One region of the Pseudarthrobacter sp. 902506025 genome, then DNA from elsewhere that is predicted to be linked to it. Evidence: riboswitches for the same ligand, from Rfam matches in the RefSeq annotation. Region 1 holds a riboswitch; each other region holds the start of a gene.
What was found. Region 1 has a riboswitch for cyclic di-AMP ahead of AB0280_RS18735 (C40 family peptidase). Riboswitches for the same ligand answer to the same signal wherever they lie in the genome.
Positions count from the first base shown of each region.

Region 2: another riboswitch for cyclic di-AMP. It lies ahead of AB0280_RS03705 (C40 family peptidase); the one in region 1 lies ahead of AB0280_RS18735 (C40 family peptidase).
Region 3: another riboswitch for cyclic di-AMP. It lies ahead of AB0280_RS19670 (hypothetical protein); the one in region 1 lies ahead of AB0280_RS18735 (C40 family peptidase).
Region 4: another riboswitch for cyclic di-AMP. It lies ahead of AB0280_RS11625 (glycoside hydrolase family 16 protein); the one in region 1 lies ahead of AB0280_RS18735 (C40 family peptidase).

Region 1 is NZ_JBFBKW010000012.1:83,758-91,490, forward strand. It holds gene AB0280_RS18710 (molybdopterin molybdotransferase MoeA) at 1-393, opposite strand, end outside; gene AB0280_RS18715 (DUF6457 domain-containing protein) at 390-683, opposite strand; gene mobA (molybdenum cofactor guanylyltransferase) at 680-1,396, opposite strand; gene AB0280_RS18725 (HNH endonuclease) at 1,443-1,943, opposite strand; gene AB0280_RS18730 (NlpC/P60 family protein) at 2,209-2,973, opposite strand; gene AB0280_RS18735 (C40 family peptidase) at 3,138-3,818, opposite strand; cyclic di-AMP (ydaO/yuaA leader) riboswitch at 3,889-4,068, opposite strand; gene AB0280_RS18740 (M23 family metallopeptidase) at 4,197-5,018, opposite strand; cyclic di-AMP (ydaO/yuaA leader) riboswitch at 5,029-5,240, opposite strand; gene AB0280_RS18745 (metal-dependent transcriptional regulator) at 5,378-6,079, opposite strand; gene serC (phosphoserine transaminase) at 6,376-7,506, shown strand; gene AB0280_RS18755 (DUF3027 domain-containing protein) at 7,621-7,733, opposite strand, start outside.
Region 2 is NZ_JBFBKW010000001.1:818,345-826,077, forward strand. It holds gene AB0280_RS03680 (glucose 1-dehydrogenase) at 1-600, shown strand, start outside; gene AB0280_RS03685 (DUF1810 domain-containing protein) at 643-1,089, opposite strand; gene AB0280_RS03690 (DNA alkylation repair protein) at 1,110-1,640, opposite strand; gene AB0280_RS03695 (TraR/DksA family transcriptional regulator) at 1,637-1,996, opposite strand; gene AB0280_RS03700 (coiled-coil domain-containing protein) at 2,018-3,373, opposite strand; cyclic di-AMP (ydaO/yuaA leader) riboswitch at 3,626-3,797, shown strand; gene AB0280_RS03705 (C40 family peptidase) at 3,801-4,646, shown strand; gene AB0280_RS03710 (protein adenylyltransferase SelO) at 4,755-6,215, opposite strand; gene AB0280_RS03715 (ribonuclease Z) at 6,199-7,146, opposite strand; gene AB0280_RS03720 (mycothiol transferase) at 7,139-7,663, opposite strand; gene AB0280_RS03725 (hypothetical protein) at 7,715-7,733, opposite strand, start outside.
Region 3 is NZ_JBFBKW010000014.1:9,971-17,703, reverse strand. It holds gene AB0280_RS19680 (glycosyltransferase family 39 protein) at 1-501, shown strand, start outside; gene AB0280_RS19675 (ArnT family glycosyltransferase) at 532-2,634, shown strand; cyclic di-AMP (ydaO/yuaA leader) riboswitch at 2,869-3,030, shown strand; gene AB0280_RS19670 (hypothetical protein) at 3,036-3,761, shown strand; gene AB0280_RS19665 (glyoxalase superfamily protein) at 3,983-4,432, opposite strand; gene upp (uracil phosphoribosyltransferase) at 4,477-5,112, opposite strand; gene AB0280_RS19655 (phosphatase PAP2 family protein) at 5,125-5,949, opposite strand; gene AB0280_RS19650 (nucleoside deaminase) at 6,005-6,553, shown strand; gene AB0280_RS19645 (glycosyltransferase family 4 protein) at 6,510-7,592, opposite strand; gene AB0280_RS19640 (6-pyruvoyl trahydropterin synthase family protein) at 7,595-7,733, opposite strand, start outside.
Region 4 is NZ_JBFBKW010000005.1:89,116-96,848, reverse strand. It holds gene AB0280_RS11665 (hypothetical protein) at 1-254, shown strand, start outside; gene AB0280_RS11660 (hypothetical protein) at 257-823, shown strand; gene AB0280_RS11655 (FMN reductase) at 820-1,446, opposite strand; gene AB0280_RS11650 (PhzF family phenazine biosynthesis protein) at 1,552-2,400, opposite strand; gene rplI (50S ribosomal protein L9) at 2,482-2,934, opposite strand; gene rpsR (30S ribosomal protein S18) at 2,952-3,191, opposite strand; gene AB0280_RS11635 (single-stranded DNA-binding protein) at 3,317-3,892, opposite strand; gene rpsF (30S ribosomal protein S6) at 3,965-4,270, opposite strand; cyclic di-AMP (ydaO/yuaA leader) riboswitch at 4,658-4,809, shown strand; gene AB0280_RS11625 (glycoside hydrolase family 16 protein) at 4,813-5,916, shown strand; gene AB0280_RS11620 (glycosyltransferase) at 6,038-7,231, shown strand; gene AB0280_RS11615 (oligosaccharide flippase family protein) at 7,228-7,733, shown strand, end outside.

The DNA.
Region 1 (7,733 bases):
GACAGCATTTTCGGTGCGAAGAACTGCCTTGGCGCCGGGCGGGATGAGGCCTCCCGTGGCGATGGGACTGGCCTGGTGCGGTGCCAGCCGCGTTCCGGGCTCCACGGGGATCCACGGGCCGCTGCCGTTGACCGCCCAGCCGTCCATGGCTGAGGACGCGTAGTGGGGCATGTCCTGAAGGGCCACGATGTCCCGGTCAAGCCGTCGGCCCAGGGCTATCCGGAGCGCCACCGGCCCGGGGGGTATGGGGGTTGCTGCATCGAACGCAGCTTGCCGGGCTTCTTGCCAGGTGTGGGCCGCATGATGGTGGGCATCATGCGGCTGTTCAGTTTTGTGCGCCTCTGCATCACTGCCCGGTGGCGCCTCCGGATCGCTGTGGGGTTCTACTGTCATTCGCCGGGAGTCCCGGCGGCTTCAGCGTCGTAGTCTTCGGCCAGGGAACGGGCAACGGCCAGCGCCGCGTCCATCGATGCTGCGTCCATTTCCCTGCCGGGAGCAGCCGCCAGTCCCGCGGCGAAGCCTGCGATGAAGGTGGTCAGCGGCGCGGCCGGTCTGACAACCGCATGGGCAGCGACGCCGGCCAGCGCCAGCACGGCGTTGACATCCACCTGGACATCTTCAAGCTTGTAGGCCTGGAGAAGCGCCCTGCACCACTCTTCCAGCGTCTCGTCCTGGCTTTTCACGACTTGCCTCCCACGTTAGCTCCGCCCATGAACCGGTCCTGGCCCGCGCGCTGGTTCCCGGCGGAAATCCCCAGCGCGGCAGCATCGTCCCAGGTATCCACATCGGATGTGGACCCGGCGGGTACCGTGACAAGCTGCACGTCCAGACTAGCAAGGAGCGCCCGCACGGATCCGTTGACCAGGGCGTTGCGGGCTGCCAGGTCCGCGCAGGCTTTTGTTAACCCAGCCATGCTGTAAAAACCTGCCAGGGGCTGGGCCCTGCCATCCCCGGAACAAGCCATCACGCCGCCCCCACCGTCCGCCACATCGGTGCGCGTCAGGGCATCCTTCAGCACAGCCACCGCCTGGAAGGCCAGCGGCATGTCGCACGCCAGCACCAGGCAGTAGGGCGCCCCTTCGCCTCCCTTGGCCAGCGCGGCCAGGCCTGCGGCTATTGCGGCAGCAGGCCCGGCGAACCGCGGCTCCTCGCGGCACATCAGCAGGGTGGACGGCCGGGTTGACGGGGCCGCCAGACCCGCGGCCCCGGACTCTCCCGGCAGGGATCCCGCATCACCGACCACCACGGTGCGGCGGGCCCCGGCTGCCGCGGCCACGGCACGCTCGAGGAGGGTCTGGCCCTGGAAGACCAGGGACTGCTTGGGTACCCCGCCCAGCCGGGATGACCGTCCCCCGGCGAGGATCAGGGCGTCGAAAACCAACATGCTCTTTTGCACTCCCCCAGCCTAGCGATCAGCTGGGCTGCCGGGCAGCGCGAGGGCGTCAGGCGGCGCGCTCCGGGAGCAGGAACGGATCCCACGCCGGCGTCGGCTTCTCCAGTTCCTTGATCTGCCAGATCGTTCCGTGCGGCGGCTCGGGCACGAACCGAAGGGTCCAGCCCATTTCCGCGGGAGTGTGGTCGCCCTTGACGTTGTTGCACCGCAGGCAGGCGGCCACAAGGTTCTCCCATGAATCGGCACCGCCCCGGGACTTCGGGTGAACGTGGTCGATTGTGTGCGCCGCCTTGCCGCAGTAGGCACATTTATGTCCGTCGCGCCGGAGCACACCCCTGCGGCTGACTGCCGTCGAGTGGTTGTACCGGGGCCGGATGTAGCGGTTGAGGAGGATCACGGACGGGCGGCCCAGGACGTCGGTGGGCCCTACCACCGGGTCATCCCCTTCGGCCACCACGCTTGCCTTGCCCGTGAGCACAAGCACCAGCGCCCGGCGGAAAGTGATAACCGCCAGCGGTTCATATCCAGCATTCAGAACGAGAGTGCGCATGCACTTACCTCTTCACGGCCGCACCCGTCAGGGGCACGAGGGCCGGCTGCCCCCGGCATGTCCGGGCTATGGATCGACATCACAAGAGTAAACAAAGAAATGCAGAATCAGGTAATCGCCGCCCCGGAGCCTAATCGGGTCCGAAGACGGGAAAGGCAAGGGCTCCACTTGAGAAGCCCGCTAAAGCGCAAGGGACCCCCGCCTGGTGGCGGGGGTCCCTTGCCCAATTCGCGGCCTGCGCTGGATCAGGCCGCCACTGGAATGCTTAGTTGACGCGGATGAAGACGGGGCCGGAACCCACGTTCGCGCTGAAGACCACGGTCTGGTTTCCGTTGTAGCCACCGTGGACGGCCATGCCGTTGCCGGCGTACACAGCGATGTGGGCCATGCCCGAGCCGCCGTTGGCGTAGTAGATAAGGTCGCCCGGCTGCGCTTCGGCTGCACTCACGGTGCGGCCCAGGGACAGGTAACCGGCCGGCCAGTCGTGGAAGTGGATGCCCACGGCGGCCAGGGAGTTGGTCACCAGCATGGTGCAGTCCTGCATGACACCGAGCTGCGCGTAGGCTGCGGACAGGATGGCAGCACCCTTGCCGCTGGCCGAAGCCTGGGCTGCAGGGGCGGCCGGAGCGGCAGCCGTGGCAACCTTGGCTGTGACCTTGGGAGCAGCCGGCTGGGCGGCAGGTGCAGCTTCCTGTACCTGAACCTCGGGCTCAGGCTCGGCGACGGGAGCCGGCGTGGTGGTAACGGCAGGCTTCTCGTAGCTGATGGCAATGGTGGAAGCCGCGGAGATCGGGGCGTCGACGACGGATTCAACTTCCATCTGGGATGCGGGAGCGGAATCGCGCTTGACGTTGGTGTCGGCGGCGTTGGCCGCAATGCCGCTGGTCAGGACCAGGCCGGAAGCAGCAGCGATGACAGCAGCCTGGCGGCCCATGCCACCGGCGTTGTCGCTGACAGCTTTGGCAATGACAGAGATCGAGTTGGTTTTGGTGACCTCGGCGCGGTGCCGTGCGGTAGCACGAGTCGTCATCAGTTCTCTCTTTCGTTTTTCCTTCGAACCGCGTGTAGGCAGGCAAAGGGAAGCTGGATGCGCCGGCATCTTGGGGGTACGCCGGCGCATCCCGAACGGGGATGTGGTTTCTAGCGAAAAAGCTTTGGGCAAAGAAATAGCCCTTGGAGCGTGAAGCCCAAGAACTATTTGTTGAGGTGGTAGTACGACGAGGTACCGGTGGCTGCAGGCGAGTGGAGCAGCGTGCCCTGGGAAGGGTTGAGTGCGCTGACCATCATGCCGTTGCCGACGTAGATGCCCACGTGCGCGCCGCCGTTCTGGACCACAAGGTCGCCCGGCTGCGGGGTGGAGGTGGGGGTCATGATGTTCCACGCGTTGGTGCGGGGGATGCTGATGCCGGCCTGGGCGTAGACCCACTGGACGAACCCGGAGCAGTCCCAGCCGGTGACGGGGCTGGTGCCGCCCCAGACGTAGGAGTGGCCGATGCCGGTGTAGGCGATTGCTGCAATACCGGAGGTTGCGGCGGAGACAGTCTCGGCAGCCTTGGCGGCAGGGGCCGCGTCCTGGCCTGCGGTGGCAGCGGCGTCGCGCACGGCCGGGGCGATGGACTGGGGACGCACCGCTTCCACCTTCGGAGCTGCGGTGGTCTTGACGGCGGGACGCTCGAAGGAAACCGTAGCCGTGGGGGCGGCGGTGACGGCGAGGGCCGTCTGGGCCGAACCGGACTCGGTGGATGCGGAGACACCAGCGGTGGTGTCAGCTGCGGTGGCGGGCAGGCCCATGCTCAGGATAAGGCCCGATGCGGCTGCCACAACGGCAGCCTGGCGGCCTACGGTCCCGGCATTTGCACTGACGGCCTTGGACACGGCGTCCAGGGGGTTGGTGCGAACTGTTTGCGCACGGTGGCGCGCAGAATGATGGCGTGAAGACACGAAGGTAGCCTCTCCCAATGCCTGCGAGGTGAGCTGTCGGATTCGGATGGGAGTCACCCGGCCACTCTGCTTCCTGGGAAGCTCATGACTTAACCCCAAGGCCTTCAGGAAATGAAGGCCAAAATTGGTTCCCCCGCCCCTGCCAGACGATGAAATGCGAACGGACCTTGAGCGGTGGCAGAGTTAGGCAATCCACTCAAGAGCGTCAACTTCGGAAAAGTTGACGCGAGTTAGACGGTACAGCAGTTTTGTTTCAATGTCACATTCAGGTCACGGCAGGTCGCTGCGATCTGAGAGTGCACACTCATTCGGTTACAGCCAGCCCATGGGATCGACCACTTCGCCGTTGACCTGGACCTCAAAGTGCAGGTGGCAGCCGGTGGATGCGCCCGTGGTGCCGCTGAGCGCCACGACCTCGCCGCGGGAGACGGTCTGTCCCACCTTGACGTTGAACGACGACAGGTGGTTGTAGGTGGTCTCCAGCCCATTGCCGTGATCGATGACCACCCGGTTCCCACCGCCGTACTGGTGCCAGCCTGCGAAGGTCACGGTGCCGGTCGCGGCCGCCAGGACGGACGTTCCGCACTGCGCCACGAAGTCCTGGCCGCGGTGGAAGTCTCCGGAGCCGCCGGTGATGGGGCTCACCCGGTAGCCAAAGGGCGACGCGGTGGTGAGGGATGCCAGCGGTGCGGCCAGGGTGCCGGCCGAGGCTGCCCGGGTGACGGAGCCGGCGGACTGGGCGCTCAGGAGCTGCTTCAGCTTCCCGTCGGGGTCGGCCTGGGTCACCACTGCCGAACGGCTGAAGTCGATCTGGGCGCCAATATCAGCGGAAATCTGGGGCTGCGGACTGACGGCGGAGGCTGCCAATGGCGCGTTGCCGGCGGCATCGGTGGCCATGACGGGGCTGGTGGCGGGCACCGTGACCGTCAGCACCAGACCGGTGGCGGCCAGGGCGATTCCGGCTTTCTGGCCAATGCCGCTGGCGGCGGCAAACTCCGTCACCTGCCGGAACGGACCCCGGCGGCGGCGCGCGTCACGATGCAGATCGCGGGGGCGCTCCGCTGCGACATCTTCGACAACCCGGGGTGCCGAAGGGGGGCCTGCCGCGCGGCGGCGGCCCCGGGAGGTCTGCATGGTCAAGAAGGGTTCCTCTCTGGAAAAGCCTGCGGAGTTAGCTGTCGGATTCGGGTCAGAGAGATCAAAGACCCGGCCCGTCATGGGCAAGCTTCTGCACAGGGGTATTCCCGGAAGAATCCTTCACTGGAGAGGCTTGCTGCTGACGGACTTCACCCCAAGGCAGTCCCCCGCCGCCAATTGTGGTTCCCCCGCCTCTGCCAGTAACGACTCATGCACCCGATCCGCTGGCAGAGCTCGGCTCCGGATCGGGTAACGCTTAAGTATCAACGATTGGTTCCACTATAGGGCCTTAAGACCCTAGGTAACAATTCCGTTATCTTTGCGTGGAAGCGCTTCGCCGGGGTATGAGGCGCGGCTCAGGGCTGGGTGACGGCGACAAAAACATGCGCGGCAACCTCGGGCGGCAGCTCCAGTGCCCCTTCGATTCCGGACACCCGCACGGAGATGTAATCTCCCACGCGTTCCAGCGCAACGGCGGCGCCGGGCCGGATCCCGCCTTCGTCCAGCTGCGCCAGCAGTTCGGGCTCCACCTGGATGGGTTCGGCCAGCCGGCTGATGGTCACGGCAGAGGCGGGGCCGTAGCCCTTCATGGCCTCCACCAGGCTGATGACCGCGTCGGCGGAGCCGGTGGCCGGCTGTCCGCCCAGGGCGGCGAGGCCGGGGATCGGGTTGCCGTAGGGCGATTCGGTGGGGTGGTCCAGCATCTCGTAGATGCGCCGCTCAACGCGCTCGCTCATGACGTGTTCCCAGCGGCAGGCTTCGTCGTGCACGTAGGCCCAGTCCAAACCGATGACGTCAGCCAGCAGGCGTTCGGCCAGCCGGTGCTTGCGCATGACCTCGGTGGCCCGCTTGCGGCCCGTGTCCGTGAGTTCCAGGTGCCTGTCGCCGGAGACGACGACGAGTCCGTCGCGTTCCATCCTGCCGATGGTCTGGGACACCGTGGGGCCGGAGTGGCGCAGACGCTCGGCGATACGGGCCCGAAGGGCAACGATGTTTTCTTCCTCAAGCTCCAGGATGGTCCTGAGGTACATCTCCGTAGTGTCGATCAGATCCGTCATCCAGCTCAGCTCCTCGAGCGCAGTACCTTGCGTTGTCCCACCGTACCGCTCTGTTCCCGCGAGGTAGTCCGGGGGCTAGCTTAGCCTATTTTGACTTTGTCCGAATAGCTGCCCCCTGCGCAGCCACCCCTGGACGGGACCGTCTCATTGTCTGGACTTTGCCCGCACCGGCTCCCGCACCCACTGCCCTTCAGGCAGAATGGAACAGGCCTGCCACGCAGCCACCGCGCGCTGCCGGCCACCCCTTACCCGCCCGTCCGGACCAAAGTTTTCGTCCCCGCCGAATTGGAGCACCTGTGAGCGACACCAGCATCACGATCCCCGCCGACCTCCTGCCCAAGGACGGGCGGTTCGGCGCCGGCCCGTCAAAGGTCCGCCAGGAACAGATGGATGCCCTGGCAGCAGCGTCCAAGACCATCCTCGGCACCTCGCACCGGCAGGCGCCGGTCAAGAACCTGGTCGGATCCGTCCGCGACGGCCTGAGCCAGTTCTTCCGTGCCCCGGAGGGGTATGAGGTGGTCCTCGGCGTTGGCGGCTCCACGGCGTTCTGGGACATCGCAAGCTTTGGCCTGGTGGAGAAGAAGGCCCAGCACCTCTCCTTCGGTGAATTCGGGTCAAAGTTCGCCGCAGCCACCAACAAGGCGCCCTTCCTGGAGTCCTCCTCGATCATCAAATCCGAGCCCGGCACCCGTCCGGCGGCGCAGGCCGAGGCCGGCGTGGACGTCTATGCCTGGCCGCAGAATGAGACCTCCACCGGTGTGGCGGCGCCGGTCACGCGCGTCTCCGGGGCCGACGAGGGATCGCTGGTGCTGGTGGACGCCACCTCGGCGGCCGGCGGCCTGGACGTGGACGTTGCCCAGAGCGACGTCTACTACTTCGCCCCGCAAAAGAACTTCGCCTCCGACGGCGGCCTCTGGCTTGGCCTGTTCTCCCCCGCCGCCATCGAGCGTGCCGCGCGGATCAAGGCCAGCGGCCGGTGGATCCCGGATTTCCTGGACCTCCAGACCGCCATCGACAACTCCCGCCTGAACCAGACGTACAACACTCCCTCGCTGTCCACGCTGGTCACCCTGGACGCCCAGGTCCAGTGGCTGAACTCCAACGGCGGCCTGGACTTTGCCGCCGCGCGCACCGCTGACTCCGCAGGGCGCATCTACAGCTGGGCCGAGGCCGCCGACTTTGCCACCCCGTTCGTGGCCAACCCGGAGGAACGCTCCAACGTCATCGCCACCATCGACTTCGACGAATCAATTGATGCGGCAGCTGTTGCCAAGGTCCTGCGCGCCAACGGCATCGTGGACACTGAGCCCTACCGGAAGCTGGGCCGCAACCAGCTGCGCATCGCCACCTTCGTGGCCATCGAGCCGGACGATGTCTCGGCCCTGCTGTCCAGCATCGACTACGTGGTGGGCGAGCTGCGGAAGTAGGCACGGCCTGCACGTACGCATAACGTACGACGGCGCCGCCCGGGTTCTTCCCGGACGGCGCCGTTTTTCGTTGTCCCCGGCCTGGGGGTGGCCGGTTTCCCGGCGGAGGTGCGGTCAGGCTCCTGCCTGGGTGCCGGCGTCGGCCGTCGAACCCCGGGCCTCTTCCGCTGATTCCTGGCCGTCCCCTGCGGGGGCGTCCTCGTCAGGGTTGTCCTTTTCAGGGGCAT
Region 2 (7,733 bases), on a different contig from region 1:
GAGGCCGCGGGCCGCAAGGCCGTCAAGGTACCCGGCGACCTGAAGGACTCCGCCGTGTGCCGGGAACTGGTGGACACGGCGGTGGCCGTGCTGGGCGGGGTTGACATCCTGGTCAACAACGCCGGAAAACAGGTTGCGCAGGAGGACCTGCAGGACATCAGCGACGAGCAGTTCGACCACACGCTGAAGACCAACGTCTATGCCATGTTCTGGGTGACCAAGGCCGCCGTGCCGCACATGCCGGCGGGCTCAACCATCATCAACACCACGTCGATCCAGGCCTACAACCCGTCCCCCACGCTGGTGGACTACGCCACCACCAAGGCCAGCATCAACAACTTCACCAAGGGCCTGGCCCAGCAGCTGGCGCCCAAGGGAATCCGGGTAAACGCGGTGGCCCCGGGGCCCATCTGGACGCCCCTGCAGGTCAGCAGCGGCCAGCCCAAGGAGGAACTGCCCGAGTTTGGCCAGTCCACTCCCCTGGGCCGCGCGGGCCAGCCCGCCGAGCTTGCCCCCGCCTATGTCTTCCTGGCCTCGCCCGAGTCCAGCTACGTCGTGGGCGAGACGCTCAACGTCAACGGCGGCAGCCCAACACCGTAGCGCGCCCCGGGCTCCCCGCAGCAGCGGGGCAGCCGCCGGAGGTCAGCCGGCCGCGTCCTGGCCGGCCAGGAGCTCGTCCGTGGCCGGGTCCGGTTCCCCGTTGAAGAACTGGGCGAGGACGGTCTTGAACACTGTTTCTCCGGGCGCCGCCCGGAGGAACAGTGTCATGCTGGAGCGGAGTTTCCTGGCGTCGATACCGCCGAAAATGTCTTCGGCCGACCGGTCGGCGTGGTTTGCCAGGACCAGCGCGCACTCCAGGAGCCGCGGACCCAGCACCTCGTGGTCCAGGTAGGCGCGGGCCTCCGCCAGCGAGGAAATGGCGTACTTGCGGGACGTGTCGCTCTGTCCCAGCCCGGCAATCTGCGGGAAGACAAACCACATCCAGTGCCCGGACTTCCTGCCGACCTGCAGCTCGCCCAGCGCCTGCTCATAGGTTCCGCCGGTGTTTTGGGCGGCAACAAAACGCTCAAGGTCAAACGGTTCATTCATGTGGATCTCCTCGGTACGTTTCAAATGGACAAGTCTTTTTCAAGGGCGCCGGCCGCCTCACGCAGCTGGGGGTCCGGGTCTTCCCGCCACCGCGCCAGGACAACGCCTGCCCGCTGCCGCTCGCGCTTCCCCAGCCCCGCCAGCCACGGGACCAGGACGTCGGTAAGAAGGGGCCCGGTCAGGTCGGCCGCCTGCGCGGAGCGAAGGAAGCCCTCCAGCCGGGTCAGGTCAGAGTGACGGAGCAGCCGCACCCGTGACTGCAGCAGCACCACCGCTGCCAGGCGGCGCTCGAACACCGGCCGGGAACCGGGCCGCGGCTGACCCCACAGGGCGGACGCCAGCATGACCGTGCCGTCATGGTCCAGGTCCTTGAACTTCCGCAGCGCATCACGCACGGTCCCGCGGACGGCCCCCACGGACGAACCATAAGAGGCCAGTACCCCGCCCAGCCGGGCCCCGACGTCGTCCGCCCGGTACCAGGCGCCCTCGTTTTGGAGGGTCCGGTCCACGAAATCCGCCGCCGCGGACACAACGTCCGCCGTGCCGGTCACCGCCCGCGCCCGGACGCCGCATGCCGGATGCAGTACGGGGTCCAGGGGCGGGCTTCCAGCCTGCCCTCGGCGATGGGCTCCCCGCAGACGGCGCAGGTGCCATAGGTCCCCGCCGCCAGCCGGGCAAGGGCCGCCTCAATCTGGTCCAGGCCCGCCGAACTCTGTTTCAGGAGCGCGGAGGCCTGTGAGAGTTCGAAGGCGATGGTGGCACCCTCGGGATCGTGCTCGTCGTCGACGTTGGAATCCTGGCGCGCCGAGTTTGCTGCCTCGATGTCCGCCCGCAGCGCCGGCAACAGTGCCAGGCGCCGCGCCCGCTCCTCTTCGAGCAGCGCACGGAACCGTTCGAAATCTGGCATGTTGACAGCCTAACGCGTCAGTCAGTACCAGTTCAGGGATGCGGAGTGGTTCCAGGCCGCGCACGGGGAACCGTAGCGGTCGCGGATGTAGCCCAGGCCCCATTCGATCTGGGTGCGGTAGCTGGTGAGCCAGTCACCGCCGGCGCTGGCGTACTTCCCCGGGGGCAGGGCCTGCGGAATCCCATAGGCTCCGGAATAGGCGTTGGTGGCGGTGGTCAGCCAGTTGGACTCCTTGGTCCACAGCTGGGCCAGGCACAGGAACTGGTCCTGGCCCCACCCGTAGGCGGGCAGGCGTCCGGACGCGTAGCTTTTGGCCCCGGCGGGGTCGTTCACCGCACCGCCGGGAACAGAAGGCACGACGACGGCGGGAGGGCTTGGCGGGGCCGGTGCCGGGTCTTCCGGAGCGGGAGGGCCGGGGTTGCTGACGCCGGGATTGCTGACGGCGCCGGGGGCCGGACCGGGTTGGGCCGGATTGGCCTGGCCAGGGTCGGCAGCGGGTGCGGGCGCCTTTGGCTGCCGGGCTGCCACTGCGGCCGCCCTGGCTGCAGCCTCCGCCTGCCCGCGGGCCTGCTCCTCAGCGGCGGCACGTTTGGCCGCCTGGGCCGCCTCGTAGGCGGCCAGTGCGGCCTGGCCCTGGCGGTACTCACCCTCCATGGCCGCCGTCGTACCTTTCAGGGTGGCGAGCTGGGCGGTCAGCTCGCTGCCGTGCCGCTGCTCCTCTGCGACGCGCCGGGCCAGCGAATCCTGGGCGGAACGTGCGGCGTCCAGTTTTGCTTTCGCTTCCCCGGACAGGCGTTCCCGCTCGCTCCTGGCGGCTTTTTCCTGTTCGGTGAGGGCGGTGGCCGTCTTTTCGGCGGCGGCAGCATTGGCGACCAGGGTGGCAGTCTTGTCGCCCACGAGCTTGACCAGGTTGAGCCCCTGGACGCTGTTGGTTTCCAGGGCGTCCAGCGCGACGAAGAATCCTGCATTGGTACCGCCGGTCTTGTAGGACTGGACGGCCAGGGCACCGATGTCCTTCCGGTGCCGGGCCAGCTCCGCGTTGGCACGGGCAGCGTGGGCGGACAGGGTATCCAGGCGGGAGGTGGCTGCCTGCAGCGCGGCGTCTGCGGCGGCATAGTCGGCGGCCGAGCGCACGGCCATCCCGCCTGCTGCCTCCGAATCCGCCTCAAGGTCCGTCAGGAGTCCATTAATGGTGGCGATTTCTGCGGCTTTTGCCGCTTCGGACGATTTCGCCTCCTGCACGTCCGCCCAGGAGGGATACCCGCCGGGCGGTGGCGGCTCGTCGGCCGCCGCCGGCAGCATGGTGCCTGCGGCCAGGGCAAGGGCCAGGAGGCCTCCCTGCCAAGGGAGCCTCGCGATGGTCACGAACAGGGGCATAGTCCGGAAGCTTACCGCCGGATTCCCGCGCAACGCAGGCTGCTGTTTCCACATTGTTACCGTGCTCAACAGGAAAAGTATCAGCAGAGGTCCGCCCAGGAACGCCCTGGAATGTCCAGACGTTTGCGCAATGCGAGAGAAGAACCTCGTATGTTATCCAAATGTGACAATTGCGATGCACCTGGGTTATGGTCGACTGGTGTCCCTCTCAGACGGGACATTCCCGTCAGCATGCCGAGCCCTGCCGCTGATCATGGGATCCAACCGCTCCAGTTGGCAGGGACGGGGGAACCAAGTTTCCACGGCCATATTGTGGCCTAGGGGTTAAGTCGAATGCGCTTCCGCCTACCGCGGAGCCGCTTCCGGCCGGGTATCTCCAGCCCGAACCCGACAGCTCACCCCGCAGGCATGGGAGAGGCGATCAACCGTGTCAAAAAATTCCATTTCAGCCCGTCACCGCGCGACTCCGGCCCGCTCCATTGTGCTCGAGGGCCTCGCCGTAACAGCAAAATCCCAAGCCCGCTCGCTGGGCCGCCCGGCGCTCGCCGTTGCTGCAGCGTCCGGCATTGCCTTCGGAGTCGGCGCCCCGGCCCATGCAGGTGTATCCGGCCCGGACACCACTGAGCAGACCAGCGTCCAGGCCACCTCGGCACCCGCTGCCCCGGCCGCAGCCCCCGCTGCAGCAGCAGGCAACGTCCACACCGTCGTTTCCGGCGACACCCTTGGCGCCATCGCTTCAGCCTACGGCGTCAGCCTCAATGACGTGCTGTCCGCCAACGGCCTGGGACTGTCCTCGATCATCTACCCGGGCGACCAGATCCAGATTCCGGGCGCAGGCTACACCGCAGCCCCGGCGCCGGCCCCTGCAGCAGCACCCGTGCAGGCCGCAGCCGCCACCGCTCCGGCGAACACCGGCATGAACATGTCTTACGCCTCGGCAACCCCCGTGGCATCAACCACCGGCACCGGCACCGGCGCAGCGATCCTCGCCTCGGCCTACGGCCAGCTGGGCGTCAAGCAGGATTGCACCGCCATGGTCGAGAAGGCGCTGCGTTCCGTCGGCAAGTCCGTGGGCGACCTGGCCCCCACCCAGTTCTTCCAGTACGGCACCGTTGTAGGCGCTCCCGCCCCCGGCGACCTGATCATCACCTCCGGCCACGTGGGCGTTTACGCAGGCAACGGCCAGGTTGTCAGCGGCGGCGTCAACGGCTTCGACACGCAGGTGCACTCCATCAGCTGGCTCGGCGGCTACTCCGCTGTGCGCGTAGCCTAGTCTTCGCACTGTCCGGTGCCCTTGGCGGCCCCGGACGAAGCAGGAGGGTGGCAGCCGGGAATACCGGTTGCCACCCTCCTGTCGTTTTGCCCCCGCGGCCCGCTGCGGTCAGGTGCCGCAGAAGGTCATGTAGCTGCCGAAGTCGTCGGGCGCCCCCTGCAGGTAGCGTTCCAGGCCGGGCCGCTCGGTGAAGGGGGCGCTGACCGCCTCCAGCAGTTGCTGCAGTGGAGCCAGGTTTCCGGCGGTGGCAGCGGACAGCGCCTCTTCCACCAGGTGGTTCCGCGGAATGTAGGCCGGGTTCACGCTGTCCATCAGCTCCGGGTCAGGTTGCAGCGCCTGCCACCGGTCCAGCCAGGCATCGAGGGCGGCCAGGTCGAGGACCATGCCGCGCACGGGACGAAGGTCCCCGCGGGCCGCTTTGCCCAGGTTGCGGAAGAACAGGGTGTAGTCCACGGGTCCGTCCTTAAGAAGGTCGAGGACATCATCCACCAGGGCCCCGGCGCCGTTTTCATCGACGCTGTCCAGTCCCAGCTTGGCCGTCATCCCGCGGGTCCATGCCTGGCTGTAGTGGCCCCGGAAACTGCCCAGGACCTCCACTGCCGGGGCCACGGCCTTCTCCTGGTCCTTGTCAATCAGCGGCAGCATGGCCTCGGCGAGCCGGGCCAGGTTCCATTCGGCCAGGACAGGCTGGTTGGCATAGGCATAGCGTCCGCCGACGTCAATGGAACTGTAAACGGCGGCCGGGTTGAAGGCATCCATGAACGCGCACGGGCCGTAGTCGATGGTTTCCCCGGAGATGGTCATGTTGTCCGTGTTCATGACCCCGTGTACGAAGCCAACGAGCATCCACCGGGCCACCAGCTCCGCCTGGGCGGAGACGACCGCCGCGAACAGCGCAAGGTAGGGGTTGTCGGCATCCGCCGCGTGGGGGTAGTGCCTGCCGATGGCGTGGTCCGCCAGCCGCTTCAGGAGGTCCATATTTTCGGTGGCGCGGGCGTACTGGAAGCTGCCGACGCGCAAATGGCTGCCCGCAACCCGCGCCAGGACGGCACCGGGCAGCATGTCATCGCGCCGGACCTGCCGGCCGGTGGCCACGACGGCGAGTGAACGGGTGGTGGGAATGTGCAGTGCGTGCATGGCCTCACTGACTATGTACTCACGCAGCATGGGCCCGACCACGGCACGGCCGTCCCCCGCGCGGGCGAAGGGCGTTCGCCCCGAACCTTTGAGATGGACGTCCAGGAGGCGGCCGGCCCGGTCAGTGACCTCGCCCAGCAGCAGGGCCCGTCCGTCGCCGAGCAGGGGCGAATACCCGCCAAACTGGTGTCCGGCGTACGCCTGCGCCACGGGTGTGGCACCGGCCGGCACATGGTTTCCCACAAGGAGCCGCACACCCTCGGGGCTGCGCAGGTACTGCGGGTCGAGGCCCAGGTCCGTTGCCAGTTTCTCGTTCAGGACGAGGAGCTCAGGGCTGGGCGCTTCCTCGGCCTGCCAGGGCACGGCGAGTTCCGCCAGTTCCCGGGCGAAACGGCCATCGAAAGTGACCGTGGATTCAGCTGCTGCCGTCATGGTTCAACCCTATCGCCGTTGTTGGGGCCGCAGCCTCTGCCGCTGGTTGCCGCCGCCGTGGGACGGGGATGCGGTCAAGGTCGTTGGCGGCGATCACGGTAACCCCCGGAGCCCGTGCCTGCGCCTGTTGTTCCAGCACGGAAACGTCGTCGCCGTACCGTGCGGAGAAGTGGGTGAGCACCAGGGTGCGGGCCCTGCCGGAGGCCGCCAGCTCCCCGGCCTGCCCGGCAGTGAGGTGCAGGTATTGCCGTGCCAGGGCGTCGTCGTCGTCACTGAACGTTGACTCGGTGACCAGCAGGTCAGCCCCGTCCGCCAGGTCCTCGGCGCCCGGGCACGGCGCGGTGTCCATAATGAAGGCGAAGCGCTGGCCCGGCCTGGGTACGCTCACATTCTCCAGCCTGACTGCCCCAAGGACGCCGTCGCGTTGCAGCCGGCCCACATCCGGCCCTCCGATTCCTGCCGCCCGGAGCCGCTCCGGCAGTAACGTGCGTCCGTCAGGCTCCCTTAGCTGGTAACCGTAGGTCTCGATGCGGTGCCTCAGGGGCTGCACCTCCAGGCAGTCCGCCACGGGCCCGGCGCCCGAATGCGGGTGGAGCCGCAGGTCGATGCCGGGCGAACCCACTGCCACCAAGGCCTGCACCACCGGGTCACCCGACGCCGGATAGTGCAGGTGGACGGGGTGTGGCACACCGTCAAGGGCCATCCGGGACAGGACCCCAGGCAACCCGTAGCAGTGGTCACCGTGCACATGGGTGAGGCAGATCCTGGTGATGTGGCCGGCCGCGACGCCGGCGTGGATCATCTGGCGCTGGGTTCCCTCACCGGGGTCGAAAAGCAGCCCCTCGCCGTCCCAGCGCAGGAAGTAGCCGTTGTGGTTCCGGGTCCGGGTGGGAACCTGGGAAGCGGTGCCCAATACCACCAGTTCACGCACCGCCGGCGCCTGCCGTTCCGCCATGCAGCCCCTTGGCGTAGGCGGCCTGGCCGATGTGCTGAAGGCAGTCCCCCAGAATGCTGACCAGCCGCACTCCGAGGGTCACAGGTGGATTCCAGTGCCTGTCAACCACGCGGTCCAGGTCCGGATCAGCAATGTCTTCCAGGACCTTGGCGGTCTGCCGGTGGACGGCTTCGTAGTACTCCTGCAACAGCTCCCGCGGCGCCCTGACGGCGTCCACCTGTTCACTGGAGTGGCCGTAGCCCGTGTCGCGTTCCCCCAGCGGAAGGCCGAAACGCTTAACGAAACCTTCAGCGGTCCACACCTGTTCCAGGCCCGCAGCGGAGGCTACCTGCGCATCCTCCACCCGGCCCGTATGCCAGATCAGCCACGCGATGGAATTGCCGTTGCCACCCGGCCGGCGCTGCAGCTGCGCCGCGTCCAGCCCGTCGAGGGCCTCCCGGACCAGGCCCGGGAGCCGGTCGAAGGACTCCAGCAGCAGTTCTTTGGATTGCATGGGTCTCCCTCCCCTGCCGGCCGGGCCACGCCGGCTCGGCCCGCGGGGTTGCTAGCGTTCCAGGTCGTCG
Region 3 (7,733 bases), on a different contig from region 1:
GGTTCGGCGGCAGGCGGCTTTGGGAACCGGGCAGCTGATTTCCGCGGCGACCGCACCGGCGGTACGGACGCCGCCACCGGAACCGACAGGTTTGACCCCGCAAACGGAATGGGCGGCGCAGCCGACGGCGCCGGTGGTCCCGGCGGGGCCGGCGGCCCCGGTGAGGGAACGGCCGATGCCGCAGTGACCGCGCTGCTCTCCTCCACCACCACGAAGTGGTCCGCGATCGTCTCCGGCGCCAGCCAGGCAGCAAGCCTGGAACTTGCCACGAACACCAACGTCATCGCACTCGGCGGCTGGAACGGCGGGGATCCGTACCCCACGCTCGCCCAGTTCCAGGACATGGTGTCCAAGGGCGAGATCGGATATTACATCCAGGGCGGCGGCATGGGTGGCGGGATGGGCGGCCGGGGCGGCAACTCGGAGGTGGCGGCCTGGGTGCAGGCCAACTTCCAGGCCCAGACCGTGGGCAATTCCACCGTCTACGACCTGGCCAAGTAGCCCGCCATGGCCAGCCGCTACCCCAGCTCCATGACTTCAGGCCCAACAACCGGGTCCACGCGCCCCCGCCTGCATCACGCGTCGGGAGGGGGCGGGGCCACCACGGCCCGGGGGACCAGGCCCGGCAGCCGGCGCCGGGATCCCCTCGGCCGACGGCGGAACCTCGAACTGGCAGCGGTGCTGGCGGGCACGGCGGCGCTGTACTTGTGGAATCTCGGGGCGTCCGGCTGGGCCAACGCCTTCTACTCCGCCGCGGCCCAGGCGGGTTCGCAGGACTGGACGGCCTGGTTCTTCGGTTCCTCGGACGCTGCCAACTCCATCACGGTGGACAAGCCGCCGGCGTCCCTGTGGGTCATGGGGTTGTCGGTCCGGCTGTTTGGGCTGAACCCGTGGAGCATCCTGGTTCCTCAGGCGCTGATGGGCGTAGCGGCCGCCTGGCTGCTCTACCTGTCCGTGCGCCGGACCGCGGTGCACGCCACCGGAGATGCCACCGCTGCCCACCGGGCGGGCTTGCTGGGAGCCGCGGTGTTGGCCCTCACCCCGGTTGCCACGCTGATGTTCCGGTTCAACAACCCGGATGCCCTGCTGGTGCTGCTCATGACGGCGGCCGCGTACGCGGTCCTCCGCGCGGTCCAGGAGGACCGGTTGCGCTGGCTCCTGCTGGCCGGGGTGTTCCTGGGCTTTGGATTCCTGGCCAAGCAACTGCAGGTCCTGCTGGTGGTTCCCGGTTTTGCCGTGGCCTACGCGGTTGCGGGGCCGGGCAGGCTGGGCCGGCGCCTGCTGCGGCTGGCCGCGGCCGGGGCGGCGATGGTGGTTTCCGCGGGCTGGTGGCTCGTGGCCGTGCAGCTGACGCCGGCCGGCATGCGGCCCTACATCGGCGGTTCGCAGGACAACTCCATCCTGGAGCTGACCCTCGGCTACAACGGACTGGGCAGGCTGACGGGCGACGAAACGGGCAGCGTGGGCGGCGGCAACGGCTGGGGCGTTCCCGGCCTGTTCCGGATGTTCAACAACGAGTTCGGTGGCCAGATCGCCTGGCTGCTGCCCTCCGCCCTGATCCTTGCGGCCGGCCTGCTGTGGGTCGGCCGACGGGCACCGCGGACGGATCCGGTGCGCGCGTCCGTGCTGGTCTGGGGCTCCTGGGTGCTGGTGACCGGCCTGGTGTTCAGCTTCATGGCGGGCATCATCCACCCCTACTACGCCGTGGCGCTGGCGCCGGGCATCGCCGGGCTGACCGGCCTGGGCGCAGTCCTGCTGTGGCAGCACAGGCAGCAGGCGGCCGCCGCAATCGTGCTCGCGGCCGCAGTGGCCGCGGCAGCCCTGACGGCGTTCTCCCTGCTCGGCACCACCTCGGCCTACGGCCCCTGGCTGCGCTGGGTGGTCCTTGCAGGCGGGCTGGCCGGGGCAGCAGGAGCGGGCTTCAGCAAGTTCCTGGGCATGCGTTCGGTGCAGCGGGCGACGGCGGCCCTGGCCATCACGGCGTCGCTCGCCGGACCGCTGGCCTACTCCATCTCCACGGCGTCCACAGCGCACAGCGGGGCAATCGTCAGTGCCGGCCCCACGGCCGGCTTCGGCGCTGGGCCGGGCGGTGCTCCCGCCGGCGTCCGGAACAGCCGGAACGGGTCCGGCCCGAACAGCACCGGCGGTTCAAGTATTGCGGGGCAAAGCAACACAAACCCGGGCAGTACGGCACAAGGCAATACGGGGCACGGCTTCCGGCAGCCGAACGCCCAGGGCGGCACGGGCTTCGCGGGTGGCCGCGGGGGTGGCGTGGGTGGCCTCCTGGGTGCGCCCACGCCGTCGGCTGACCTGGTCGCCGCGCTCAAGAGCAGCGCCTCAAGCTACACCTGGGCCGCGGCCGTGGTGGGCTCCAACAACGCCGCGGGTTACCAACTGGCAACGGAACTGCCGGTCATGGCGGTGGGCGGCTTCAACGGCACCGACCCCTCCCCCACGTTGGCGCAGTTCCAGGACCTGGTAGCCCGGGGAGAGATCCATTACTTTATCGGTGGCGGAGCCATGCGCTCCACCACCGGTTCGGACGCTGCCACCCGGATCGCTGAGTGGGTGGCAGCCAATTTCACGTCGCAGATCGTTGGCGGCACTACGGTCTACGAACTGACCGGCCACTAGCGGAGGACGCCCCGGGGACCCGGCCGAATGATGCTCTGGCACGCGAGTGCCCGGGGTGAAGGGTGCCCGGGGCCCGGGCAGTCCATTACGGGGATACTCCCTCCGCAGTCACACAACCCGACGCGCTGCCAGCCGTGACTTCCGTTACCTAAATGTGACTTTCACTTAATCTTCCTGTACCGTCGATTGGGTGCGGTCCCCGTTCGGGCCGCATATCCCGGGTTGACGCCAAGCTCTGCCGCTTCCCCGGATTTCCGATTGAGCAACGGCAGAGGCGGGGGACCCACCGTCCCGGGCAATGAATGCCCTTGGGGTTAAGCCAGTACGTGATTTTTCCGTACGGCCGGATGCCCTCATCCGAACCCGACAGCTAACTCCGCAGGTGTGAGAGGCGATCAATCATGTCCAAAAACACGGCAGAAGCACGCCTGCATGCCAAGGCTAAACATAAGGCCACGCAGCAGGCAAAGAAAAACACCCTCGGCCGCAGGGCCGGAATCCTCGCAGTATCCTGCGCGGTTCTGGTTGGGGTCGGCGCAGCCGGCCAGGCCACCAGCAGCATGGCCCCGGTGTCATCGACCCAGGCAACCCAGGCAGCGTCCGATGCCCAGATGAGCATCGAGAAGAGCGACATCCGCTCCAACCCGGTGGAGAGCCCCGCTCCCGCCGCAATCGCAGTGGCACCGCAGGCGGCGGAGCCCGCTCCCGCGGCCCCGGCACCCGCCGCCCCCGCGCCGGCCGCGCCAGCGCCTGCACCGGCACCGGAACCTGCACCCGAGCCCGCCCCGGCTCCTGAGCCGGCACCCGCCGTCGCGGTCAACGACCCCGCCGGCGCCCAGGCCTACGCCGCCAGCCAGCTGGCCACATTCGGCTGGGGACCGGACCAGATGCAGTGCCTGCAGACCCTGTGGACGAAGGAATCCGACTGGACCACCACGGCCACCAATCCCAGCAGCGGGGCGTACGGAATCGTCCAGTCCCTCCCGGCCGAGAAGATGGCCAGCTCCGGCGCGGACTACCTCACCAACTACCGCACCCAGATCAACTGGGGCCTGGATTACATCAAGAAGAGCTACCAGTCCCCCTGCGGCGCACTGAACTTCCACCTGGCGCACAACTGGTACTAGGCACCTCTCTCCCGCGGCTGCGCGTCGAAGGACCACCCTCCGCGGAGCCTGCCCCGCATTGACCGCGGCCGACGGCGCGTCCCGGCTCTCCGCCGTCGTACGCCTTGGGCAGGGGCACAGCAGAGCATTGCAGCATCACCACTGCCCGCATCCAAACGGATGCGGGCAGTGGTGTTTTAACCCCAGGCTGCCTTAACCCTGGTGGTTTAAGCTGCAGCGCCCTATGGTGCGGACGTTAGGGTCGCGGTGGTTTCGGTTGCGGCGCCTGTGGTTGCGGTGCTTTCGGTTGCGTCCGGCCCGGCGTTCCGCCACGGGATGTACTGGACGGACCACTTGTTGCCGTCCGGATCGGCGAAGTACACGAAGTGGCCCCACGGCAGCACTTCGATATCACTGACGTCCACTCCGTTGTTCTTCAGGTGGTCGTGTGCGGCCTGGATGTCGTCCACCACCAGCTGCAGGTTTGACCCCGTGCCCGGAGGTGCGTCCACCAGCCCCTCCCCCAAACAGATGGAGCAGGCGGATCCGGGCGGCGTCAGCTGCACAAAGCGGATGTCGTCCGAAGGCCGCTCGTCATAGTCGGCGTTGAAGCCCACCCTGTTGACGTAGAAATCCTTGGCGCGGTCGACGTCGGACACGGGGACAAAGACAAGTTCGAGTTTCCAGTCCATCCGCACAGGCTAGCGGCGGTGATCCTGCCGGAAAAGGGGGAAGGCTACCCTGCGATGCCGTACAGGCGGTCGCCTGCATCACCCAGGCCGGGAACGATGTAGGACTTCTCATTGAGCTTCTCGTCGATGGAGGCCAGGACGATGTGCACGTTTGCGTCGCCCAGTTCCTCCTCCAGCTTGGCCAGGCCCTCCGGGGCAGCCAGCAGGCAGATGCAGGTGACGTCGGACGCGCCCCGCTTGAACAGGAACTTGATGGCCTCGCGCAGCGTACCGCCGGTGGCCAGCATGGGGTCCAGGACGAATACCTGGCGGCCGGTCAGGTCCTCCGGCAGGCGCTCCGCGTAGGTGATGATGTCCAGCGTCTCCTCGTCCCGGGCCATGCCCAGGAAGCCAACCTCGGCGGTGGGGACCAGCTTGGTCATGCCCTCCAGCATGCCCAGGCCTGCGCGGAGGATGGGGACTACCAGCGGGGTGGGCTTGGTGAACGCCGTGCCAATGGTGGTGCTGACGGGGGTTTCGATGGTGACGGGCTCCGTGCGGACCTCCCGCGTGGCTTCGTAGGCCAGCAGGGTCACCAGCTCTTCCGTCAGCTGGCGGAAGACCGGCGACGGCGTGTTCTTGTCCCGCAGGACGGTGAGCTTGTGGGCGACCAGAGGGTGGTCAACAACGAGAGTACGCATCCCCCAAAACTATCATCCGGCGGTGTCCTTGTTGTGGCTGCCGTGGGCATGCTCGTTGCCGTCCCCGCCGTGGTGGTGCACTTCCTCTGCCACCACGTCACGGACGATCGGACGGTCGAACGACGGAGCCGCACCGGCGTGCTCCCGCCTGCGGACCAGGTGGAACAGCCTGTGGGCCAGGATCACGACGCCCACCCAGGTGAGGCCCAGCAGCCACCCTGCCATGACGTCCGTCAGCCAGTGGTGGCCTAGGAAGACGCGGCTGAGCCCCATGGCGATGATGAAGAGCGCGCCGGCCGTGATGGCGGTGACGCGCACCAGCATGGTGTTGAACTGGAGGCAGATGAGGTACACCACCAGGCTGATCACCACGGTGGTATTCAGGGTGTGGCCGCTGGGGAAGGAGGGTGAATCCTCGTAGGGGGGCACCGCGTCCGCATGGTCCGGGCGGGTGCGGCCCACCAGTTTCTTGCCAAAGGTGGTGGCCATGATGGAGACCCCCGCCGCACCGCCGATCAGGACGAGCGGGCGCCAGTTCCGGCTGAGGAACGTCAGCCAGGCGGTCAGGATACTGGCAAGGATGGGCATGCCGATGCCGCCGCCGATGTTGGTGAAGCCGGTAACGAACGCATCAAGTCCGGGGCTGCGCAGGCTCTCGGCCAGGGCCAGGGCAGGCTTGTCCAGGTTGGCCAGGCCGGCAGAATCCACCACGTTGTCGTACACCTCGGCACCCAGCAGTGCCAGGGACACGATGATGACGCCGCCCACAAGGATGGTGAGGACGAGCGCCGCGTAAGGTTTGAACCAGAGACCTAGCCGATCCCGAAGAGTGTCCATGGTGCCTCCCGGCATCCGTAAGTAACCTGAGTATCCCCGAAACTATCATTGAGCCATGCCGTTGCCCGAAAAGAAACATGATGCCTGGATGGGCCTTGCCTTGGCGGAAGCCCGCAGGGCACTCGCCACGGAGGATGTTCCCATCGGCGCTGTGGTGATAGGGCCGGACGGCGGGGTGCTGGGTTCCGGCCGGAACCAGCGGGAGGAACTGGGCGACCCTACGGCCCATGCCGAGGTGGTAGCCATCCGTGAAGCGGCGGCACGCCTGCAGGAACGGGCACGCCTCGACGGCGGCCGCGCCGACGGCTGGCGGTTGTCCGACTGCACGCTGGTGGTCACGCTGGAACCCTGCGCCATGTGTGCCGGAGCGATTGTCCTGGCCCGGATCCCGAGGGTGGTGTTCGGGGCCTGGGACGAGAAGGCCGGCGCCGCAGGCTCGGTGTTCGACATCCTCCGCGAACGCCGGCTCAACCACTGGGTTGAGGTGTACCCGGGAGTCCGCGAGGATGAGTGCGCCGTGTTGCTGCGCGGGTTTTTCGCCGGTCACCGCGGAGCAGCCTCTAGTCCCGTTCCGCCAGCGGGGCCAGCACTCCCCTTGCCGTAGTACCCCAGTCCGGAAGGCGTGTCCGCGCCTCCAGCGCTGCTGCGCGCCAGCTTTCCCTGATGTCCGGGTCCTGCAGCCAGTGGCGCAGGACGCCGGCCAACAGGCGCGGGCTCTCCTGACCACCTTCCGGAAGTGGCAGCGCTGCCCCGGGAAGCCGGGGTCCGCCGTCGGCCGCTATTAATCCTGCCAGCCCCAGCGCCTCCACCGCCCCTGTCCCTTCACGGACCAGGACCGGGATGCCGCGGGCCAGGGACTCGGTGACGGCCATGCCGAACGCCTCCTGCCGGGACACCAGGAGGCTGAGATCCGTCCGCGCCCATTCAGCTTCCAGTGCTTCGCCGGCGAGCTCACCGGTGAACCGCACCCGTTCCTGCAGCGAATTCTCCGTTATGGCAGCCCGGACTTCCCGCGCATAGTCGGAGTCTGCCCGGTCCGAGCCCACCAGGGACGCGGTCCAAGGGAGGTCTCGGACCAGGGCGAGTGCTTCCACCGCCAGCATCTGGTCCTTGTTGGGCAGCAAAGCGGCGACGACTGCCAGGTGCGGAGGCGTGGAACCGCCGGCCTGGGCTGCTGGGTCGACTCCGGGCAGGGCGACGTGTGCCTGCGGAAGCCCTCTTTCGGTCAGGACAGATGCGGCCCAGGTGCTGGTGCAGATCACACCGGCTGCTGCGCTGAGCGCCCTGGCCTCGTCTGCCAGGGCTGATTCGCCTGAACTTTCCGGCACCGGCATATGCACCAGCACCCATGTTTCCTGTCCCGCCCGGGCCGCGGCTTCCAGCTCAGCCGGGGCACCAACGGCCACCAGCCCGTCGACGATTGCCACTGCCTGCCCGGGACCTCCCCCAGGTTCGCTTGCTTCGAGGAAGGTGCCCAGCCGGCGTCGTTCGGTGGCGCCGGCGTGCGGCCAGTCCCCCTCAACGCTGATGACGTCCACCGCGGCGCCAAGTTCCCGCAACCCTGACACCAGGCGGGCGTTGTAGACGTTGCCGCCTGAGCTGTGGCGGATGTTGCCGGGGACCAGCAGCCGGATGTGGCGCACGGTCAGGCGGTGAGGTCCAGGGAATAAGCGGCCCACGCGTCCGGATTCTCGCGCAGCGTGACGTCGAGGCCCGCGAGTTCGCGGCCGTCGTCGCTGTCCTTGATCCTGGCGGCGACTTCCTGGGCGATGTACTGGGCCAGC
Region 4 (7,733 bases), on a different contig from region 1:
CCACCGCACTGCGGCCGCGTGATGCGGGAACGTCGGAAGCCGACAAATACCAGCGCGAGCTTGCCGAGCGCTCGGCACGCCATTACGCAGCCCAGGTCCAGGCTGCCACCGCTGCCAGGGCCCGCCTGGCGGCGGCTACCCACCCCAGCCAGAACGCCCAGCAGCACAACCAGCAGCAGGAATATATCCGGGCGGGTGGCCAGCAAAGCAACCGCACCTGGCAACGGCCAGGAAGTACAAAGAACGGCTCATGAAAATGGAATCCCTTGTGGCCCCGGTCCTCATCCTGCTCGCGGTGATTGCGGGGGTCCTGGTGGCATACAGCGCCGCCCGCAGGCGCAAAGCAGCCCGCGGCGCCGCCCCGTCCCAGCCCGCCGCCACACCCCAGGAACTGGCCCGGACAGCTGCCGGGCGCCTGACGGAGGAACAGCACCGGCGGATCTACGCCCTGATCGCGCAGGGCCAGGCCATGGCCGCCATCAAGCTCTACTACGAGGTCACCGGTGAAGGGCTGCGGGCCTCACGCGATGCGGTGGGCGCGTTGGCGGCCCACCCCCAGCCCTACGTGGGCAAGGAGCCCGTACCGGTCCTCGAGGAGGACGACGACGAGCCGCAGCGGTTCCCGTACCGCTACCGGGCGATCGCCAGCAAAGGCGACGTGACCCGGGAAGTCAGCAGCAACATGCTCAATGACGAGATCTACGGAAGGATCCGCACGCTGGCCCGGAGCGGCGACACCGAGGCGGCGGCCACGGCGCTGACGCGGCACTCCGATATCTCACTCAAGCAGGCACGGGAATTCATCGCGCTGCTGGACGACTAGCGGGATCCGGAAATACCGGCCAGCAACTGCTCGAACGGGAGGGATTCCAGCGGGGCGGACTTCCGGCCCGGCTGAAGGCCCTCCAGCAGGCGGGTGAACTCCCCGGCAGCACGTTCGATCCGGTCCGCGAGGGATGCCCCGCCTTCCTCGGCGGTTCCCCAGTCCTGGGGCCCAGCGAAGACGCCGGTGGCCGCAATGCGCGTCCGAAGGTAGCTGAACAGGGGCCGAAGAGCGTAGTCCAGGACCATCTGGTGCCGGTCCGTTCCACCGGTGGCGCCCAGCAGGACGGCCTTGCCATCCAGCGACTTGGGATCCAGGACGTCGATGAAGGACTTGAAGAGGCCACTGTAGGAGGCGCTGAAGACCGGGGTCACGGCGATGATTCCGTCCGATGCCTCCACACCCGCGATGACGTCCGCCAGCCTCGGGGCGGCGTAGCCGGTGACGAAGTTGTTGGCGATGTCCACCGCAAGGTCGCGGAGCTCGACGACGTCCACGGCCACCTGGTAGCCGCCTGCCTCAAGCTGCCTCGCAGCAGCCGCTGAAAGCTGGTCGGCCAGCAGCCGGCTGGATGAGGGTACGCCAAGTCCTGCGGAGAGGACGGTGATGCGGCGGGTTTCCATGGCATTCTCCTGGTGCTCGTTCAAATCATCATACATGCGTTTGCATCTATACCGTTGAACTGCCGCAGGTGGCGGAGTATTCCCGGAGGTTCTGCGGGACCCTGATCAGAGCAGGACGGTTCCCTGGATGCACGTGGTCGATTCGCCGCCCACCCAGATGTCCCCGCCCTCAGCGCTCACATGGATGCGCCCGGCCCGGCCCAGCACGGTCCCCTGCGAGGCCACATACTGCTCCGGCGCCCTGCCGGTTCCCATCAGCCATTGGGCTGCACCGGCATTGAAGCTGCCGGTGACGGGGTCCTCCGCCATCGCGTCACCGGGCAGGAACGTGCGCACCTCAAAGTCGGCGCCGACGCCGGGAGCGTGCGGCCCTATGACGCCGATCTTTAGGTCGCCCATGGCTGCGTGGTCCGGTTCCAGGGCCAGCACCTGCCCGGCGGACTCCAGCAGGACACCGATCCATTCCGGCCCGTTCACCAGCCAGCACGCGTCGACGATGTCGCCGGGGGCCACGCGCAGCGCCGCTGCCAGCTGCCGGCGGACGGGCTCCTCCACGGGGCCGGATCGCGTCAGGGGCGGCGCCGCGAAAGCCAGCCTCCCGCCGTCGCGCTTGATCCGGACAAGCCCCGCCGCGCATTCCTGCACCACGCAGCCGTCGGACTTCGGCACCCCTCCGCTTTCCAGCCAGGTATGGGCAGAGCCCAGCGTCGGGTGGCCCGCAAACGGGAACTCCTCGCTCCCGGTGAAAATCCTGACCCGGTAATCGGCGCGGGGATCCCGGGGAGGCAACAGGAAGGTGGTTTCCGAAAGGTTGGTCCAGTTGGCGAAGTGCTGCATGGTTGCCGCGTCCAGGCCTTGGGCATCAAGCACGACGGCGAGCGGATTTCCACGGTAGGCCAGGCCGGCGAAAACATCCACTTGGTGGAAGGGGCGGGGGCGGGGGTTCGGGTTCACCGGAGCAGGCTACCACCGCACAAACGAAAGACCCCCGCCGCCGGAGTCCGGCGACGGGGGTCGTGACGTGGAGTGGGGAAATTACTTTCCTGCCACCACGTCCAGTTCGATCACAGCGGCAACGTCAGCGTGGAGGCGGACGTTGGCCTGGTAGGAACCGACCGACTTGATGTGTGCGGGCAGTTCAACCTTGCGCTTGTCGATCTTGCCAAGGCCAGCGGCCTCAACAGCGTCGGCGACGTCGCCCTGCTTGACGGTGCCGAACAGGCGGCCGGACTCGCCGGCCTTGACGACCAGCTTGACCGGCTTGGCGGACAGTGCAGCGGCCTGCTTCTGAGCATCTTCCAGGGAAGCGTGCTCGCGGGCGGCGCGGGCAGCCTTGATGGACTCAACCTGCTTCTCGCCACCCTTCGACCAGGTCAGGGCGAAGTTACGGGGCAGCAGGTAGTTACGTGCGTAACCGTCCTTGACCTCGACAACATCGCCGGCAGCACCGAGACCGGTGACTTCGTGGGTCAGAATGAGCTTTGCCATGTTAGTTAATCCCTTCCTTAGCCGCGGCCAGCGCCGGAGTAAGGCAGCAGAGCAACTTCGCGGGCGTTCTTGATTGCCTGGGCGATCTTGCGCTGTTCCTGCACCGTGACGCCAGTGACGCGACGGGCACGGATCTTTCCGCGGTCGGAGATGAACTTGCGCAGCAATGCTACGTCCTTGTAGTCGATGACAGTGATGTCAGCGGCCTTCAAGGGGTTGGACTTTGGTTTGGGCTTACGGAGTTCAGCCTTAGCCATCGTGGAGCTCCTATTCTAGGGAGCCCGTGGATATTGATCCACGGGATGGTGGTGGTCCGACGGCGGCAGTGCCTTGGGTGCGTTTCGCACCCGGGCAGTCCCGGCGCCGGGCCGTTATTTGGGTTTTAGAAGGGAGGTTCGGAATCGGGGCCGTTGCCCCAGCCGCCTGCGTTGGAGACACCGGGCGTAGCCCAGGGATCGTCCTGTGCAGCCTGCTGGTTGCCGCCGCCCCAGCCTCCACCGGAGTTGCCGCCCTGGTTTCCACCAGAGTTGCCTCCTCCGAAGCCACCGCCGCTGTTGCCGCCGCCGAAGCCGCCGCCACCCTGTCCGCCGGAGCGCTGGGTGCGGTTGACCTTGGCATTGGCGTAGCGCAGGCTGGGGCCGATTTCGTCGACCTCAAGCTCGATAACGGTGCGCTTTTCGCCTTCTTTTGTTTCGTAGGAACGGCTCTTCAGGCGGCCGGTCACGATGACGCGCATGCCCTTGGTCAGGGATTCGGCGACGTTCTCGGCTGCTTCACGCCATACGGCAGCGCGGAGGAACAGGGTTTCCCCGTCCTTCCACTCGTTGGACTGGCGATCAAAGGTGCGGGGGGTGGAAGCGATGGTGAAGTTCGCTACTGCCGAACCTGACGGTGTGAACCGCAATTCCGGGTCATTGGTGAGGTTACCGATGACCGTAATGGTGGTCTCGCCTGCCATCTACTGCCTCCTTGTTCGATCCTGGGTGAAGAGTGCGTTTCCTGCGGGGTAAAGAATGAAGACGGTGCTGAATTACTCAGCAACAACCTTCTGCTCTTCGGGGCGGGTGATCTTGGTGCGCATGATGGTCTCGTTAAGAGACAGCTGGCGGTCAAGTTCCTTGGCGGTCTCCGGCTTGGCAGTGAAGTTCACCACGGCGTAGATCCCTTCGGACTTCTTCTTGATGTCGTAAGCCAGACGGCGACGGCCCCAGATGTCAACCTTTTCGATGGTTCCACCATCGTTGGTGATGACGTTCAGGAACTTCTGAAGCGACGGCTCAACGGTACGCTCTTCGACCTCGGGGTCGATGATTACCATCAATTCGTAAGGACGCATATGTGAACCCACCTCCTTTGGGCTAAGCGGTTACGGCATTTCCGTAACAGGAGGTTCATTTGCGATTCCGTGCAATGCCTTGCCGCCGGAACGGAGGCAGGACGCAGCACAGACTTCAATATCTTAGTGCATTTGGACCCGATAGGCGATTCGCGCCTGACCCTAGGCTAGCCCCGGTGGAGGTGGGCAGCAGCCGTAGGTTCAGCCATGTGGAAAACCCTGCCGTCAGTGGCGCCTATTACCAATGCACTTTTGCCGACTGGGGAGCGCCACGCCAACTCAGTGAGGTCCGTTACCTAATTGTGATTCTTGGACCCTTTTCGTGTACGGTCGTCCGGGGGCCGCCCCCAGCCGGCTCCAGTCCCGGATGCCGCCCAACTCTGCCGCGTCCGTGATTCACCAGATTCCAGGCAGAGGCGGGGGACCCAAGCGTCCCGGGCACGGCCACGCGCCTGCCCTTGGGGTGAAGCCGCAGCACGCGGCCGAATGCCCTCATTCGAACCCGACAGCTAACTCCGCAGGCGACGAGAGGTAGCATCCCCATGCCCGCACCCCGCAAAGGCAGCGCCACACGAGCGCACCGTTATCAAAATGAGACAGATCCCGCCGGGACATCCCCGGCCTCCAAGTCCGGTGCTCCGGCCCGGGCGCGCCGCCGCTGGCCCCTTGCCGCCGGTCTTGCCGCAGCACTCCTCGGAGCAGGTTCCCTTGGCCTGGGCCTGACCCACGGTGACGGAACCGCTGACGTGGCGCGGGTGGCGAGTGCAGAGGATGCCGGCAGCGCCGCACCCACCCAAACTCCCGACGTTCGGGTCCCCGCTCCAGCGCCGGTCCCGGCAGTTGATGCCGCTCCTGCCGCCCCTCCTTCCCCGGCAGAGGCACCGGCACCTGCCCCCGCAGCAGTACCGGCACCCGCTGCCCCTGCCCCTCCCTCCGAGGCCCCCATCGCCGTGGCGCCTGCGGCGGCACAGCTGGCCAGCACCGGGACGCCTGCGCCCGCCGGGGTCCCGGGGAACTGGACCATGACCTTCGCCGACGAGTTCAACGGGGCCGGACTGGACACCGCGAAGTGGTCCGGCTGCTGGTTCTCCCCCGGTTGCGGAACCATGAACAAGGTCTCCACCAGCCCGGCGAACGTCTCCGTGGCCAACGGGAACCTGGCCCTGGGGCTCAGCTCATCCACCTCCGGCGGACTGGTATCCACCAACCCGAAGGGCGGGGCGGGGACCGGCTTCCAGTTCACCACCGGCTACGTCGAGGCCAGGATCAAGTTCCCGGGCAACGCCAACGGCCTCTACAACTGGCCTGCCTTCTGGACCACCGGACAGTCGTGGCCGGCCACCGGCGAGAATGACATCGCCGAGGTCCTGCAGGCCAAGATGACCGTGAACTACCACTCCGGTTCCGGCTCCCACAACCAGGGCGGCGTGGGCGGCAACTGGGCCAACGAGTACCACACCTTTGGCCTGCACCGGATGGCAAACTCCTCGGACGTGTACTTCGACGGCGTCAAGGTCAAGTCCTACCCCACCGACGACGGCAATGCCCCGCAGTACATCGTGCTGAATGTCGGCGCCTCCTCCACGAACCCGGCCTACGGCGCGCCGTCCCAGATGATGGTGGACTACGTGCGCGCCTGGCAGTAGCAGGCCACGCACCCAGGTGAAAGGGCGACGGCGGGACCTCCCGCCGTCGCCCTTTTTCGGCTTCCCTCAAGGTTGCCTAAAGCAACCCTCCGGGGACGATGTGATCCAGTACACTCTTGCAATGAAGCTCCTGTACGTGACGGAAAGCGTGCCCAACCGGGATCCGGAACTGGGGGATGGAAGCTCGATGATCCCGTACGAAGTGATCCTGCACCTCCCCCCTGGCGTTGCCGTCACGCTGCTGACTTTCTCGGGTCCTGTTCCGGTTCCGGCAGAGATCAGGAACCGCTGCGATACCGTGTACGAACTGGCCCGGCGCGAAGAACTTTCGGCCTTTGCCCGCTCCGTGGGCGGCCTCACCGGACTGGGAAAACACCGGCGGTCCACCCCGTCCGCCCGCGCCGCCGCGGCCCGGTTGTCCGCAATCCGGGACGCCACCCTGATCCATGGCCCCCATGCCCTCTTCCTGTCCCACTGCGTCACCGGTCCCCTGGTGCTGCAGACAGTGGACCCCTGGTCCATCCGGGCCGGCATGGACACCGCCATCGCCCGTACCTTCCGGCCCGCCTACCGGCTGCGCGAACAATTGGCCGCCCGCGCTGAACGTCAGCTGCCGCCCCGGGCCAGGCTCCTGACCGTCGGAGCCCAGGACGCAGCGGCCTGGTCCGCCACGCTCGGCAGGCCAGTCACGAGCATCCCCAACGGCACGGCGGTGGCCACCGGTCCCCGCCGGGAGCGGAAAGCCCCGGTGGTGTGCTTCGCAGGCAGCCTGAACTACGCGCCGAACGTGGACAGCGCCACGGTACTGGTCAACAGGATCGCGCCGCTGGTGTGGCGGGAGGTCCCGGACGCCCGCTTCGTCATCGCAGGGCGGCGCCCCACACCGGCGGTTCAGGCGCTGGCCGGACCCCGGGTGGACATCCTGGCCAACGTGCCTTCCATCCTGGACGTGTTCCAGGGCGCGGATGTGGCGGTTTTCCCGGACGAACACGGCGTGGGTATCCGGAACTCCGTCCTGGAGGCCCTCGCCGCGGGGCTGCCCGTGGTGGCCACGCCTGTGGCCGCGAGGGAACTTCCCGCACATCCGCTGCTGGCGGTTCGGGACAGCCAGGACGCCCTTGTCCGCGAGGTGGTGGAGCACCTCACCGCCCCCAAGCAACCGCCCGGGCCTTCCCACTGCGCTGCCGGAACGGCCGCCGCAGGCGCAGTCCGCACTTGGGACACCGTGGCAGGCGAATACCTGGCGGAAGTCCGTGCGGCCATGGCCGGTTCATCCCCGGCGGGGGAGCTTACCCGGACGAACAGGCAACCATGACGTACGCGCCGGGGGAACTGGAGCGGAAGGGAGTCCGGGGAGCCCTGTGGCAGGGGCTGGCCTTCGCCTCGGGCAGGGTGATCGTGCTGGTGACCACGGTGGTCCTGGCACGGCTGCTCTCACCTGAGGAATACGGCCTCGTCGCCTTGGCGCTGGTGCTGATGGCGTACGCCGAGACCATCGCCGATGCCGGGGTGGGTCAGGCGTTGGTCTACCTGCCCAAGACACCGGTCATCGCCAGGTCGGCGCTGCTGCTTTCCGTTGCCCTGGGCGCATTGCTGGCCGTGGCGGCCCTGCTCGCTGCTGACGCGGTGGAGGACCTCCTTGGGCTGGACGGCGTGGCCCCGCTGGTGCAGGTCCTTGGCGTTTCGGTGCTTGCCACGGCCTGCGGTGCCGTCCCGGAAGCCATCATGCGCCGGGACCTGAAGTTCAGGCAGCTCACGGCGGCTCCTGTACTGCGCGCCGCAACCATGGGAACGGTGACCCTCTACCTGGCCTTCAC